Regions from separate parts of the Bacillus sp. AK031 genome, predicted to be linked through region 2. Evidence: predicted binding sites of a transcription regulator. Region 2 holds the regulator's gene; each other region holds the start of a gene.
What was found. Region 2 encodes Rex, which represses fermentation and respiration genes when NADH is low (regulators of the CRP and FNR family bind a similar motif). Its sites were predicted from a motif close to TTGTGAAATATTTCACAA; they were not measured.
Positions count from the first base shown of each region.

Region 1: a site for Rex is predicted at 1,187-1,204, ahead of M1E09_RS15255 (cytochrome ubiquinol oxidase subunit I). Genes of this name have one in related genera too.
Region 3: a site for Rex is predicted at 1,343-1,360, ahead of qoxA (cytochrome aa3 quinol oxidase subunit II). Genes of this name have one in related genera too.
Region 4: a site for Rex is predicted at 1,181-1,198, ahead of M1E09_RS01025 (AtpZ/AtpI family protein). Genes of this name have one in related genera too.

Region 1 covers NZ_CP096424.1:2,972,087-2,975,269, forward strand. The annotation lists gene M1E09_RS15255 (cytochrome ubiquinol oxidase subunit I) at 1-1,114, opposite strand, end outside; gene M1E09_RS15260 (ABC transporter ATP-binding protein) at 1,292-3,115, opposite strand; gene M1E09_RS15265 (ABC transporter ATP-binding protein) at 3,124-3,183, opposite strand, start outside.
Region 2 covers NZ_CP096424.1:4,014,261-4,017,443, reverse strand. The annotation lists gene M1E09_RS20440 (ABC-F family ATP-binding cassette domain-containing protein) at 1-975, opposite strand, end outside; gene M1E09_RS20435 (redox-sensing transcriptional repressor Rex) at 1,343-2,017, shown strand; gene M1E09_RS20430 (twin-arginine translocase TatA/TatE family subunit) at 2,067-2,240, shown strand; gene tatC (twin-arginine translocase subunit TatC) at 2,259-3,032, shown strand; gene M1E09_RS20420 (spore coat protein) at 3,162-3,183, shown strand, end outside.
Region 3 covers NZ_CP096424.1:3,181,713-3,184,895, reverse strand. The annotation lists gene qoxB (cytochrome aa3 quinol oxidase subunit I) at 1-287, opposite strand, end outside; gene qoxA (cytochrome aa3 quinol oxidase subunit II) at 277-1,299, opposite strand; gene M1E09_RS16280 (TetR/AcrR family transcriptional regulator) at 1,765-2,340, shown strand; gene M1E09_RS16275 (YhgE/Pip family protein) at 2,408-3,183, shown strand, end outside.
Region 4 covers NZ_CP096424.1:215,920-219,102, forward strand. The annotation lists gene M1E09_RS01020 (S8 family serine peptidase) at 1-671, shown strand, start outside; gene M1E09_RS01025 (AtpZ/AtpI family protein) at 1,347-1,568, shown strand; gene M1E09_RS01030 (ATP synthase subunit I) at 1,575-1,949, shown strand; gene atpB (F0F1 ATP synthase subunit A) at 1,972-2,682, shown strand; gene atpE (F0F1 ATP synthase subunit C) at 2,759-2,971, shown strand; gene M1E09_RS01045 (F0F1 ATP synthase subunit B) at 3,139-3,183, shown strand, end outside.

The sequences.
Region 1 (3,183 bases), 1.0 Mb from region 2:
CAAATTCTATGGCAAGCATCGATAGCGGCCCGCTGGCAACTATTCCCCAAAGCAAGGGCTTGTTCCATTCATTTCTTTTCTTCCATTTCCAAAATAAAACAAACAGCGATGTGATGAATAAGGTAAACATCCCGATTGATACCATCAAGTCGAAAAGATAATGTACGAACAATGGGGGAAGTTCATCCTCAGGAAATTCTTCCAATCCTATAACTTCCTTATTGAATGAATTTCCAGCCAAAAAACTTAGAAATCCAGGGATTCTTATTTCGTTATGAACTTCATTATTTTCATCAAGCGTACCAAAAATAATTAAATCAGCATTGCTTTCTGTTTCAAAATGCCATTCGGCGGCAGCCAGTTTTTCCGGCTGATATTCAGCTAGAAACTTTGCCGATACATCACCTGCAACAGCAGTTCCTACGGCAAAAATTAAACCGCACACCATGGTCATCCTCAATGCCTTCCGATGATATGTACTTCCTTTGTTCTTCAAGATGGCAAAAGCAGTGATAGCCGCAAGCACCAGTGCTGATGTCAAATAGGCTGATGTCAATACATGAAAAACCTTTGCCGGTGTTGCAGGGTTGAACATAGCAGCAATCGGATCAATATTGACCGCTTTACCATTTTCAAGTTCGAACCCTTGTGGAGTATTCATAAAGGCATTCACCATAGTAATAAATAAAGCCGAGGCAGAAGAGCCGATCATGATCGGGATTGTCAAAAGCCAGTGTACCATGCGATTCTTGAACCGGTCCCAAGTATATAGATAGATTCCTAAAAATATTGCCTCAAAAAAGAATGCAAAAGTTTCCATAAACAGCGGCAGCGCAATTACTTGTCCGGCTACCTGCATAAAACTTGGCCACAGCATCGATAACTGCAGTCCGATAGCGGTCCCTGTCACCACTCCAACAGCAACGGTAATTGTAAACCCTCTGGCCCATCTTCTTGCCAACAATAAATAATGTCCATCATTCCTCTTAATACCTATGAACTCAGCAATCGAGATCATTACTGGTATTCCGACACCGATTGTCGCAAAGATAATATGAAACGCCAGAGTCACTGAAGTGAGCATTCTGCTCAAAATAACGCTATCCAGCTCCATACATTTCCCCCCTACTAATCTTCTATACTTATAGATATCACTTATCGCCCATTATAAAACCTATGAATGAGTTTGTGAAGTGATGAGCATTCAGAGCTGTTATTCTGCTTTCATAGCCTTCTCTGCGCATTTAAATAGAAAAAACCGCCCTTCTAAAGAAGGACGGCTGCTATTCCCTTATATAACCTCAAGCATTTTAAACTGTGCTTTGACCAGGTGGTAGTATTCTCCCTGCTGGTCCATTAATTCATCATGGTTTCCTTGCTCAATGATTTCTCCATGATCAAGGACGAAGATATTGTCTGCCTCACGTATTGTAGAGAGCCTGTGGGCAATCATGATTGCCGTACGTCCTTTCAATAGTGTTCTTAAGGCATTCTGTATCTGAACCTCTGTTTCTGTATCTATAGAGGCTGTCGCTTCATCCAGTATGATGATCCTTGGATCGGCCAGCAATGCTCTTGTAAACGAAATCAGCTGGCGTTCGCCTACAGAAAGGATATTACCGCGCTCTTCCACCTCAGTGTCATAACCTTTAGGAAGCCGTTGAATAAATTCATGTGCTCCGACCGCTTTAGCTGCTTCAACTACATCTTCATCGGATGCATCAGGCCTTCCGAACAGAATGTTTTGCTTAATGGTACCTGAGAAAATAAACGTATCTTGAAGGACAATACTTATTTGGCTTCTAAGACTGGAAAGGGAAACGTCTCTTAAATTATGACCATCTATCTTGACCTTACCTGCTGTCGGGTCATAGAAGCGGCTGACAAGATTGGCAATCGTCGTTTTACCAGATCCTGTATGTCCGACCAGCGCCACCGTCTGGCCGGCTTTCATCTCAAGTGAAATATTGTTAAGGGCTTTGCGCTTGCTGTCATAAGCAAAATCAACATTTTTAAATTCTATACGCCCATCAACATCCTTTAACTCTTTTGCATTGGCTTTTTCATCGACATTCGGCTGTTCATCCAGGAATTCAAATATTCTTTCCGACGAAGCCATTCCGACTAGAAGCTGGTTATACACCATGCCCAGGCGGGAAATCGGCTCCCAGAACATTCCGAGATAAAACGCGAATGATACAAATTCACCCAATGTGATTGAGTCTCCCTGGATCAAAGTTGCACCATACCAGATCAGCACCGCTGTCCCAACAGCATTTGTCAGTTCTACCATCGGCCTGAACATTGCACTTTTCTTCGTTGCATTTCTCCAGCTGTCGAAGTTCTCCGTATTAATTCCATCAAAGAATTCCATATTTTCTTTCTCTTGTGTGAACGACTGGGTTACACGGACGCCTTGGATACTCTCATTCAAGTGTGAGTTCAATTTAGACTGTTTAAGCCTCACCATCTGCCATGACCTTCTGATTTTCTTGCGAAGGCTGGTGGAGATGAAGAACATGAGCGGCAGAATGACCAGAACTGCGAGTGTCAGTTCAGGACTGAGAGTAAACAGGATGGCTACGATTCCGATCAACAGAATCATATCCATCAGCAGGTTGATGACCCCGTTTGTGAAAAGCTCCTGCAGCGAGTTAATATCATTCATAATCCTTACAAGTATGGAACCCGCAGAACGCTGGTCAAAGAACCTGTGCGACAGCCACTGGACATGGGTGAATAAATGCTTCCTCAAGTCATAGATGACCCCCTGCCCAAGCATATTCATCCACCTGATCCTGAATACATTCGCAACATAGCTGAGAACATACAAACCAGCTATTATGGCAATTAGGTTCGTAAGCATACTCCCGTCCTTCTCGATAATCGCCCTATCAAGAGTGTAAACCCCAATAAGAATCGGAATGACCAGCCTGACCCCTGTTGTGATGAGGACCATGAGAACCGAGAGGGGCAGAAGATTTTTAGAGTATGGCTTCAAGTAGCCCAGCAGTCTCCAAAGCTGCTCCCAGTTAAATGGCTTATCAATTACCTGGTCGGTTGAATAATGAAACCTGTTAAGTATCTTCTCATTGGTTTTATCTTTTCTTTTCATTGTCTCACCTACCCTTGCTGTGATTGCAGTATTTTTTTCTGATCCTTATATTGGATGTCATATATTCT
Region 2 (3,183 bases):
TTGGCGGTCGATGGCGAAAGAGAAGTTAGCTGATTTCTCATCTCCTTGAGGCCTGTCCATCAACTCCATACGCTCGAGCTTTTTGCGTCTGCTCTGAGCTTGTTTGGTAGTAGAGGCACGGGCGATATTCCGTTGGATAAAATCCTGCAGCTTGGCGACTTCCTCTTGCTGGCGTTCGAACTGTTTCATTTCCCTCTCGAACATTTCTGCTTTCATTTCGAGGAACTGACTGTAGTTACCAAAATATTTTTTTGAGTTGGCACGTGATACTTCATATACCTGGTTAACGACTTTGTCCAGAAAGTAACGGTCATGGGAAACGATGAGAATCGCACCCTCATAGCCTTGGAGATACTGTTCCAGCCAGGAAAGCGTATCGATATCCAGGTGGTTGGTAGGTTCATCGAGAATGAGGATATCCGGCTTTGTCAGGAGCAATTTTCCCAGAGCAAGCCTTGTTTTTTGCCCTCCGCTAAGGGTGGCAATCGGAGTACTATAATCAAAGTCTGCAAAATTCAATCCATGAAGGACAGACCGGATGTCGGCCTCGAATTGGTATCCGCCGGATTCTTTGAATTTAACTTGAAGTACATCATATTCTTTTAGCACTCTATTATATTTCTCTTCGTTTTCATAAACGGACGGGTCTGCCATTTCCTGTTCAAGTTTGCGCAGGTCACCCTCAAGTTTGCGCAGATCATCAAAAACAGACAGCATTTCGTCCCAAATGGACAGGCCTGATTCCAATCCGGTATGTTGAGCCAGGTAACCGGTCGACACTTCTTTCGGTTTAATGATCTCTCCTGAATCATATGACATCTGCCCGGAAATAATCTTTAATAACGTCGATTTTCCTGCACCATTACGGCCGACAAGGGCAATTCTATCCCGGTTTTGTATTTCGAGTTTTATATTGGATAATATCAGATCGGCGCCGAAGGACTTCACAATCTGGTTCACTTGTAACAATATCAATTCATTCACCTCAATCTATCAGGCTCTTTCCGCTGCTCCCATGGATAGAAAGAGCACGAAGAAAGCATGAAAAACATTCATCTTTACTAGATAGTGTATCGTAAAATCAAGGATGACGGCAATATTAAGACTTTTGGATTAACAGACAGGATTTTGAAAATGGTGTATGATAAGAGAGAATCCTGCACATTGGGAGATTATGAACATTTTATTATATTCCATGAAAAGGAATTGACATATCGGCACTGCAGGCACAGAATGAAAAGATGACTTCCCGCATTCATATGGAAGCGTTATCAGAAGGAACGCATGAATTTGGGAGAGGTAAGCTAAAAGCTCTAGCGAATTAAATTGTGGGGGAATGGCAATGAATCCGGAAAGTACAAAGATTCCACAAGCGACAGCTAAACGGCTGCCGTTATACTATAGATTTATCAAAAACTTACACTCATCCGGGAAACAAAGAGTGTCTTCAAAAGAGTTGAGTGAAGCGGTAAAAGTAGATTCGGCAACAATCAGGAGAGATTTTTCCTATTTCGGGGCGTTAGGAAAGAAAGGGTATGGATACAATGTTAACTATCTGTTATCTTTCTTCAGGAAAACCCTCGACCAGGATGAATTGACCAAGGTCGTATTGATAGGGGTCGGAAATTTAGGGACGGCATTCCTTCATTATAATTTTATCAAGAATAATAATACCAAAATTGAGATGGCCTTCGATGTCGCACCGGATAAAGTCGGTTCGGTTATCAGTGATGTGCCGGTGTACAGCCTTGATGATATGGAGAAATATATTGAGGATAATGGCATAGAAGTGGCCATTTTGACCGTTCCTGTCGGTTCTGCCCAAAGCATTACGGACAGGCTCGTCCAATCCAATATTAAAGGTATACTTAACTTCACGCCGGCAAGGCTGACGGCTCCCGATCATATCAGGATCCATCACATCGATCTTGCCGTCGAGCTGCAATCTCTGGTGTATTTCTTGAAAAACTATTCCGGGGATGACACGGAACTGTCACAAGAAGGAAATAGAACATAATAGCAAAAACAAACCTGATAAGTTATGATAGAACGAGGAGGTGAACGTTATGCCACTAGGACCAGGTAGCCTCATATTGATCGCAATCGTTGCTCTATTGATTTTCGGACCGAAGAAATTGCCGGAATTAGGTAAAGCGATGGGAAATACTTTGCGTGAATTCAAAAACGCAACAAAAGGCTTAGCAGATGAAGATGATGATAAAAATAAAGACGCTAAGTAAATGTAAGGATTGAACGCTATGAGTCATAATGAAATGACAGTTTATGAACATATAGGAGAACTCAGAAAACGGCTCATGTTTGTAGTCGTTTTCTTCATGTTGGCGTTTATAGGCAGCTTCTTTTTGGCAGAACCATTAATCAGGTATCTGCAGCATGCAGATGAAGCGAAAGAGCTGACGATGAACGCTTTCAGGCTGACAGACCCGTTAAAAGTTTATTTGGAAATGATGGTGTTCATAGCACTGATCATCACATCTCCGCTTATCCTTTTTCAATTGTGGTCATTCATCAGTCCAGGATTGCTTGAAAGAGAAAGAAAAGTAACCTTAAGCTATATCCCGATCTCCTTGATTCTTTTCCTTGGGGGACTGTCCTTTGCTTATTTTGTCCTTTTTCCTTATGTAGTCCAGTTCATGATGAATCTGTCGGATGAACTGAATATACAGACGGTGATCGGCATCAATGAATACTTTCATTTTTTATTTCAGCTGACACTTCCATTCGGATTTTTGTTTCAGCTTCCGGTGGTCATGCTGTTTTTGACCCGCCTGGGAATCATTACGCCGATGTTCATGTCGCAGATGAGGCGTTTTGCATACTTTATCCTGCTGGTGATTGCTGCATTCATCACACCGCCGGATATCGTATCCCATTTGATGGTGACAGTTCCGTTACTGTTCTTATATGAAATCAGTATTTGGATCTCAAAGATCGGTTATAAGAAAGTCCTTGAAGCAGAACAGGAGCTTCAGCGGGAAATTTATGAAGAAGAAAGAAAGAGAGAGGAATAACCTTTGCGGTTGTTCCTTTTTTTATGTGAAAATATTGGAAATTAAGGACGGATACCCAAGAAGACGCTTCCTTTTATTCATACTCTGTAGTGTCATGAATTAGAGAATAGAATGAGGAGGAAGATCCTAGTGAACTTTAACCGGAATTATC
Region 3 (3,183 bases), 830 kb from region 2:
TTGTAGTGCTGTGAACTCAGGAATTCCATCTCCGGCCTGGAAGTCTGGGCTTTCATCAGCAGCCCGTCAATTCCTCCGCGGAAAAACATCAGGACAGCGGAGATGATGTACATGATTCCGATCCGTTTATGGTCAACGGTCGTGATCCATTCCTGCCATAACCATGTCCACTTCTTTAAATAGGTGATACCAAAAACCAGACCAATCATTGTCAGAGCAATTGAGACTTGTGCCCCTAGAATGAGCGGGTCACCAGTTACAAAAAATTCATCCCATTTAATGCCCATGGTGTTCACCTCCGTGTGATTCATCTGCATCTTCTTTATGCTCACTGTGTGAAGAATCCTCATCTTCGTCTTTGTCAGATTCATCTACATTGTCAGCGTTCTTATAATTGTCTTCTTCTTCAAACGTTTTTCCCTGATATCCATGATAGCGGTATAATTCAGGGTTCGTGTAGGTTTTAGAATCCATATCGGCATGATTCACCCATGCAAGGTGAGTATTGTTGAATGTCATTCGACCTAAGTGAGTAGGCTTTAATAATTCTTCATATTCGTCTTCTGTAAGTTTAGGAGCGGTATCCTTTACTTCATCGACCCACTCATCATAATCCGATTGAGTTTGAGCAAGAACTTCAAATTCCATTTCAGCATAACCGCGGCCGTTGAAATTTGAGTTTTTCCCCATATAAGAACCAGGATTGTCAGCTGCAAGGAAAAGTTCGGTTTCCATTTTGGCCATTGCGTATTTCTGGCCGCCTAATGCAGGTACCCAGAATGACTGCATCGTACTTGCGGAAGTAAGCTTGAACAAGATTGGAGTATCTTCAGGAATGTTGACATAGTTGACTGTCTCGATACCTTCCTCAGGGTAACTGAAGATCCATTTCCAATCAGCAGCAGTTACATGGATTGTAATTGGTTCTTTTTCTTCAAGGCTTTCCGGTACTTCTTCCAGCGCGTAAAGTGTTTTAACAGTTGGTATTGTCAGAGCAATAACGATCAGGATTGGGATTCCTGTCCAAATGACCTCCAGCAATGTGCTGCCATGTTCTTCAGGAGGCTCATAATCTTTATTTTCAGGTGTTTCTCTGTATTTCCAGATGATATAAGCAAACAATGCGAACACGACTACTACGACGATCAGCATCCAAATTAATGACCAGTTAATCAGGTCTGTGATAGATCTTGCCACCGGCCCCTGCGGCTCAAATACAACCATATTTGTTTCACAGCCGCTTAAGAAAAGCATCAGTGATAATGAAAGAAATATCATGAAAGGCTTTAGTGATTTCATTCTGCTCCCACCTTTTTAAAGAATGTCACAAATTGTTCAAAATTTGTTCAGTGTTTCACAAACTTACCTAAAAAAATTTATTAATTGATAGAAGAGGGACGAGAGATGCATAGTCGCGTCTTCTAGTAAGTGAATAATATCACAGGTACGTAGGCCAATTTGTTACAAAAAAAGTAAGGTTGATTTTTACATAACGCATCCAAGAAGAAAAATACCTTGCGAGACTTGATATAATAAGGATTTTTGAATCTGTGACAAGAATTCGAACGTTTCAATCCACCGTTTTGCCAGCATCCAAATGGATACTTGAGATGAAAAATTCTTTGTGAAATCAATAGGGCCTGACTTAAATTCAGTCATCTTCCACTAGAAGTATTGATAATGACAAAACGTTGTGGTAAAGTACATATGAACCAAAAGTGACCGTGTTTCATTTTTGGTCAATCGGTCAAAAAGGGTGAGATGATGTCAGTTGATCGCAAGAAATTAATTGTAGAGGCAGCAACTAAATCTTTTTCTTTATTCGGATATAAAGCGACGACAATGGATCAAGTGTCGAAGCTTGCCAATGTCGGAAAAGGGACCATTTATAATTTCTTCAAAAATAAAGAAGAGCTGTTTGATGAAATTATTGGAACTCTGATTAAGGAAATGAAAGAGGCTGCAGAGGAAGTGATTGTTCCGGCAAACTCTTTCTATGAAAATGTCCATGCCGCCTTATTCAGGATACTAGAATTTCGGAAAGAACATCAATTAACGATCAAGCTATTCCAAGAAGAACAGGAAATGGGTACACCTGCTGTTATAGAAGTTAGAAAAAGACTTGAAGATGCGATTATCTTCTTTATTAAAGTGAAGATTTCAGAAGCCGTTGAAAAAGGTGAAATCAAAAAGTGTGATCCTGAGATTACTGCCTTTGTCATGCTTCAGTTATATGTCTCTTTAATCTTTGACTGGGAGCAAGGCCATGAACCTCTTGGAAAAGATGAAATTGCCAGGTTATTCGAACTCTACTTGTTTCAAGGATTATCACCTAGATAATTCTTTCTTTTTACACTAAAATGACCAAGTGGTTAATTTGGTCATTCATTCCGAATGGGGGATAAAAATGAAGAAATCATTATTTAAAGCAGAATTCAAAAGTATCTTAAACAATCGTAAGCTGCTTATTCCAATTCTGGCGGTGTTATTTATACCGATACTTTACAGCGGAATGTTCCTATGGGCATTCTGGGATCCTTATGAACAGTTGAATGATTTGCCGGTGGCTGTTGTCAATAATGACAACGGAGCTGAATTGGATGGAGAAGAGCTCCAACTGGGTGATGAACTTGTAGACAAATTGAAAGAAAGTGATCAATTTAATTTTCAATTTGTAAATGGAGATGCAGGATATGACAATCTGAAAAATCAAGATTATTATATGCTTGTTGAAATTCCTGAATCTTTCTCTCAACATGCAACAACTCTCTTGGATGAACATCCAGAAAAGCTTTCTTTAAAATATGTACCCAACGAAGGATACAACTTTCTTTCTGCGCAAATAGGCGATACAGCCATGAAAGAAATTAAAGCGAGTCTTTCTGAATCGGTTACTGAAACCTATGCCGAAACGATGTTTGAAAGTATCGACAAAATGGGACAGGGATTCGTTGTTGCAAGCGAGGCAGCGGACCAGCTTGATGAAGGAACCCAGGAGCTTGCACATGGAGCAACTCAATTAAAAGATAAACTGGTCGTTCTTGCAGAAAAAAATCTCGAATTCAATAACGGAGTGGATGATGCCAAAAGCGGTGTAGATCAACTTACCGCGAAAACCTCTGAGTTATCCAAAGGCCTTGGTCAACTTTCTGAAGGGTATGGCCAGTTATATCAAAAAGCAGA
Region 4 (3,183 bases), 500 kb from region 2:
ACAAGGTATATGAGCAGGGAGCCGGCAGAATCCAGGTCGATCAGGCGTTAAAACTCGAAACGCTCGTCCAGCCCTCTTCCATATCACTCGGAGGACTTGAAGGCCGATCCAAGAAGTTTTTAGAGAAAAAGCTGACTGTGAAAAATAATAGCTCGGAAACGAAAACCTATTCCATAAGCCCGGAAGCGGAAAAAAGAAATTTACGATGGGAACTGCCGCTCAGTTTTGACCTCAAACCGGGTGAAGAAAAAACGATGACAGTTAGGGCGATTATAAAAAGATTCCCTAAGAAACATGAACTATGGGAGGGGAGGCTGATTCTATCAGAAGGAACAAACGAATACCTGCTTCCATATCTGATTGCGGTTGGCACTCCTGACTACCCGCGGATCATGGGCTTCGCCGCAGTCCCGGGCGATGCTCCGGATACACTCAGGTATGAAGCCTATCTCCCGGGAGGAGCGGAGGAGTTTGCACTCGCTATATTCGATCAGCAGACGATGAAACTTATTTCCATCCTCGATCAACGAAAGCAGGCAGGGCATGGGATGATTTCAAAACAAGTAACACTTCCTTCTTATATAAAAGGGAAATCATTCTACGCAGTGGCGTTTGTGCGGAATAAAGGAGAAGAAGATTATCTGGAAAACCTGATTGAGTGGTATAGGTGAGGTAGGGTGCGAGTGGAAAATACTCATTAATATTCGTGTGATTATTCTTTTAGTGAGTTCTGAGTGCCATATTAGTAAATGGAGCGGAAAGTGCACGACATCCTTGGGATTAGCGGGACGTCTAGTTTCAGCGCACAGCCCTGGGGATAAGCAGGGCCCTTCCGCTTTGGATACAGGTGTGTTCAAGCTAACTTAACCATTGGAACGTGATACCGCAAACCAGCTCCAAGACCTCAACGGCTAGCGTCCTGCCCAATCCCTCCATCGCGATAAGTCATTTTTGAATCGCTATGGCTCTTCGTGATTATTCTATTTCAATGCGAGGCTGGGGCAGTCCGTAATCCGCTGAACGGGCCTTCCCGCTTCTTAGGCCAAGAATGGAAGCATTTACAAACCAACTTACCCTTACAACTTCACGCCCCTTCCTTTATAATGAAATAGGCAACGGAATTCCGCATATTTCTACAATTTTGTTCAAATTGTGAACAAAATAGAAACACGTGGAGGGGTTGTGAACTTTTTCACTGTAACTCATTGACATCATTTCAGCCCTATTGTATGCTTACAAAGGATATGAATGATAGGGTTTTCACAAACTTTATCAGGAAGAAAACGCTTTTACATTTATTGAAAGTGTAAGAGTTTACCGCAAACCCCGGAAATGTAGGGATGCCTATGCGTCAACGTAATAGACGCCCGTTACAGGCCATGGCTTTATACACAGCCATTCTCTCGCAACTTGTCGGATCCATGCTGATCGGTATCTTCGGAGGAAGATGGCTGGACAGTTACATGGATACCACACCACTTTTTTTAGTAATCGGACTACTCCTTGGACTAGCAACAGGAATTTATGCAATGCTCCGTACAGTCCGCACTTACTTTTCAGGAGACTAATGTTATATGCCGGAAATTCAACAGATGTTCATCAGACATCGCAAGTACATATTTTTCCTGCTCGCCATCTATGTTCTTGGCTGGGGATTCACGGACTATCAGTCAGTATTCCTCGGACTTATACTCGGGACAGGCATCAGCTTGTTCAACCACTGGGTAATGGTCAAAAGGACAGTTAAGTTTGGAGATAAGGTATTGGCAGGAGAAAAAGTTCGATCTTTGGGAACGTTTTCAAGAATGGCAGGAGCCGCTTTTGCAGTCATCGTTGCCATGGAATATCCGGACACATTCCATCTTCTGAGCGTTGTTATTGGATTAATGACATCATATCTTGTCATTATGATAGATTATTTGATTCAACAGCTTCAACTTCATAAATAGCGGGGAAGAGAGGTGAATTTCATTGCATCATGAAAATCCTACCGCTGAGTTTCTGGGCTTAACCTTTAACTTGGCAAATGTATTAATGATTACAGTAGCAAGTGCGTTAGTATTCCTGCTTGCGGTTGTATCAACCCGGCGATTAGCCATGAAGCCAACCGGTATTCAAAACTTTATGGAATGGGTCATGGACTTCGTCAAAAACATTGTAAAAAGCAACATGGACTGGAAAACCGGAGGAAGGTTCCACATCCTCGGAATAACATTGATTATGTACATCTTCGTATCTAACATGTTAGGTCTTCCGTTCTCAGTGGTCATTGACCACGAACTCTGGTGGAAATCACCGACAGCTGATCCTACCATAGCATTGACGCTTGCGGTAATGGTTGTTGGTCTATCACACTATTATGGTATAAAAATGAAAGGTTTCGGTGAATACGGAAAAGATTTCTTTAAGCCTATGTGGTTCTTGTTCCCGCTGAAAGTTATCGAGGAATTTGCAAACACTCTCACATTAGGTCTTCGTCTTTACGGAAACATCTACGCTGGTGAAATCTTGCTTACACTATTAGCAGGTTTGGCTGTTACAGGCGTAGGCGGCACCCTTGCAGCAGTATTACCAATGCTTGCCTGGCAGGGATTCTCGATATTTGTTGGTGCAATCCAATCATTTATCTTCGTAATGTTATCAATGGTCTACATTTCTCACAAAGTGAGCGCAGACCATTAATATATACCTGTTCAGCAATGAACAAAAACCTATTTAAGAAAAACTATTTTTCATACATTTAAGGAGGAACTTTATAATGGGTCTATTAGCAGCAGCAATCGCAATCGGTTTGGCAGCACTTGGTGCCGGTATCGGTAACGGTCTTATCGTATCTCGTACAGTTGAAGGTATCGCACGTCAGCCAGAAGCACGTGGTATGCTTCAAACAACAATGTTCATCGGGGTAGCACTAGTAGAGGCGATTCCTATCATCGCCGTTGTTATCGCGTTCATGGTACAAGGTCAATAATCGGAAGTTACACTCGTTCCAAAATGGCGAAGATCATTCCTTGAGAACCTTCGCCATTCCTTTATGTTCATGACTTCAATCACATGTTTTGTGAATATAGCAATACTTATAAGTTAAAAAAGCGGATCTAAAAGAGAAGCTATGTCTCTTGAAGGGAGTGAAATCGCGTGCTAACAAACGCATTTGTCCTTGGTGCAGCGGGATTTAACGGT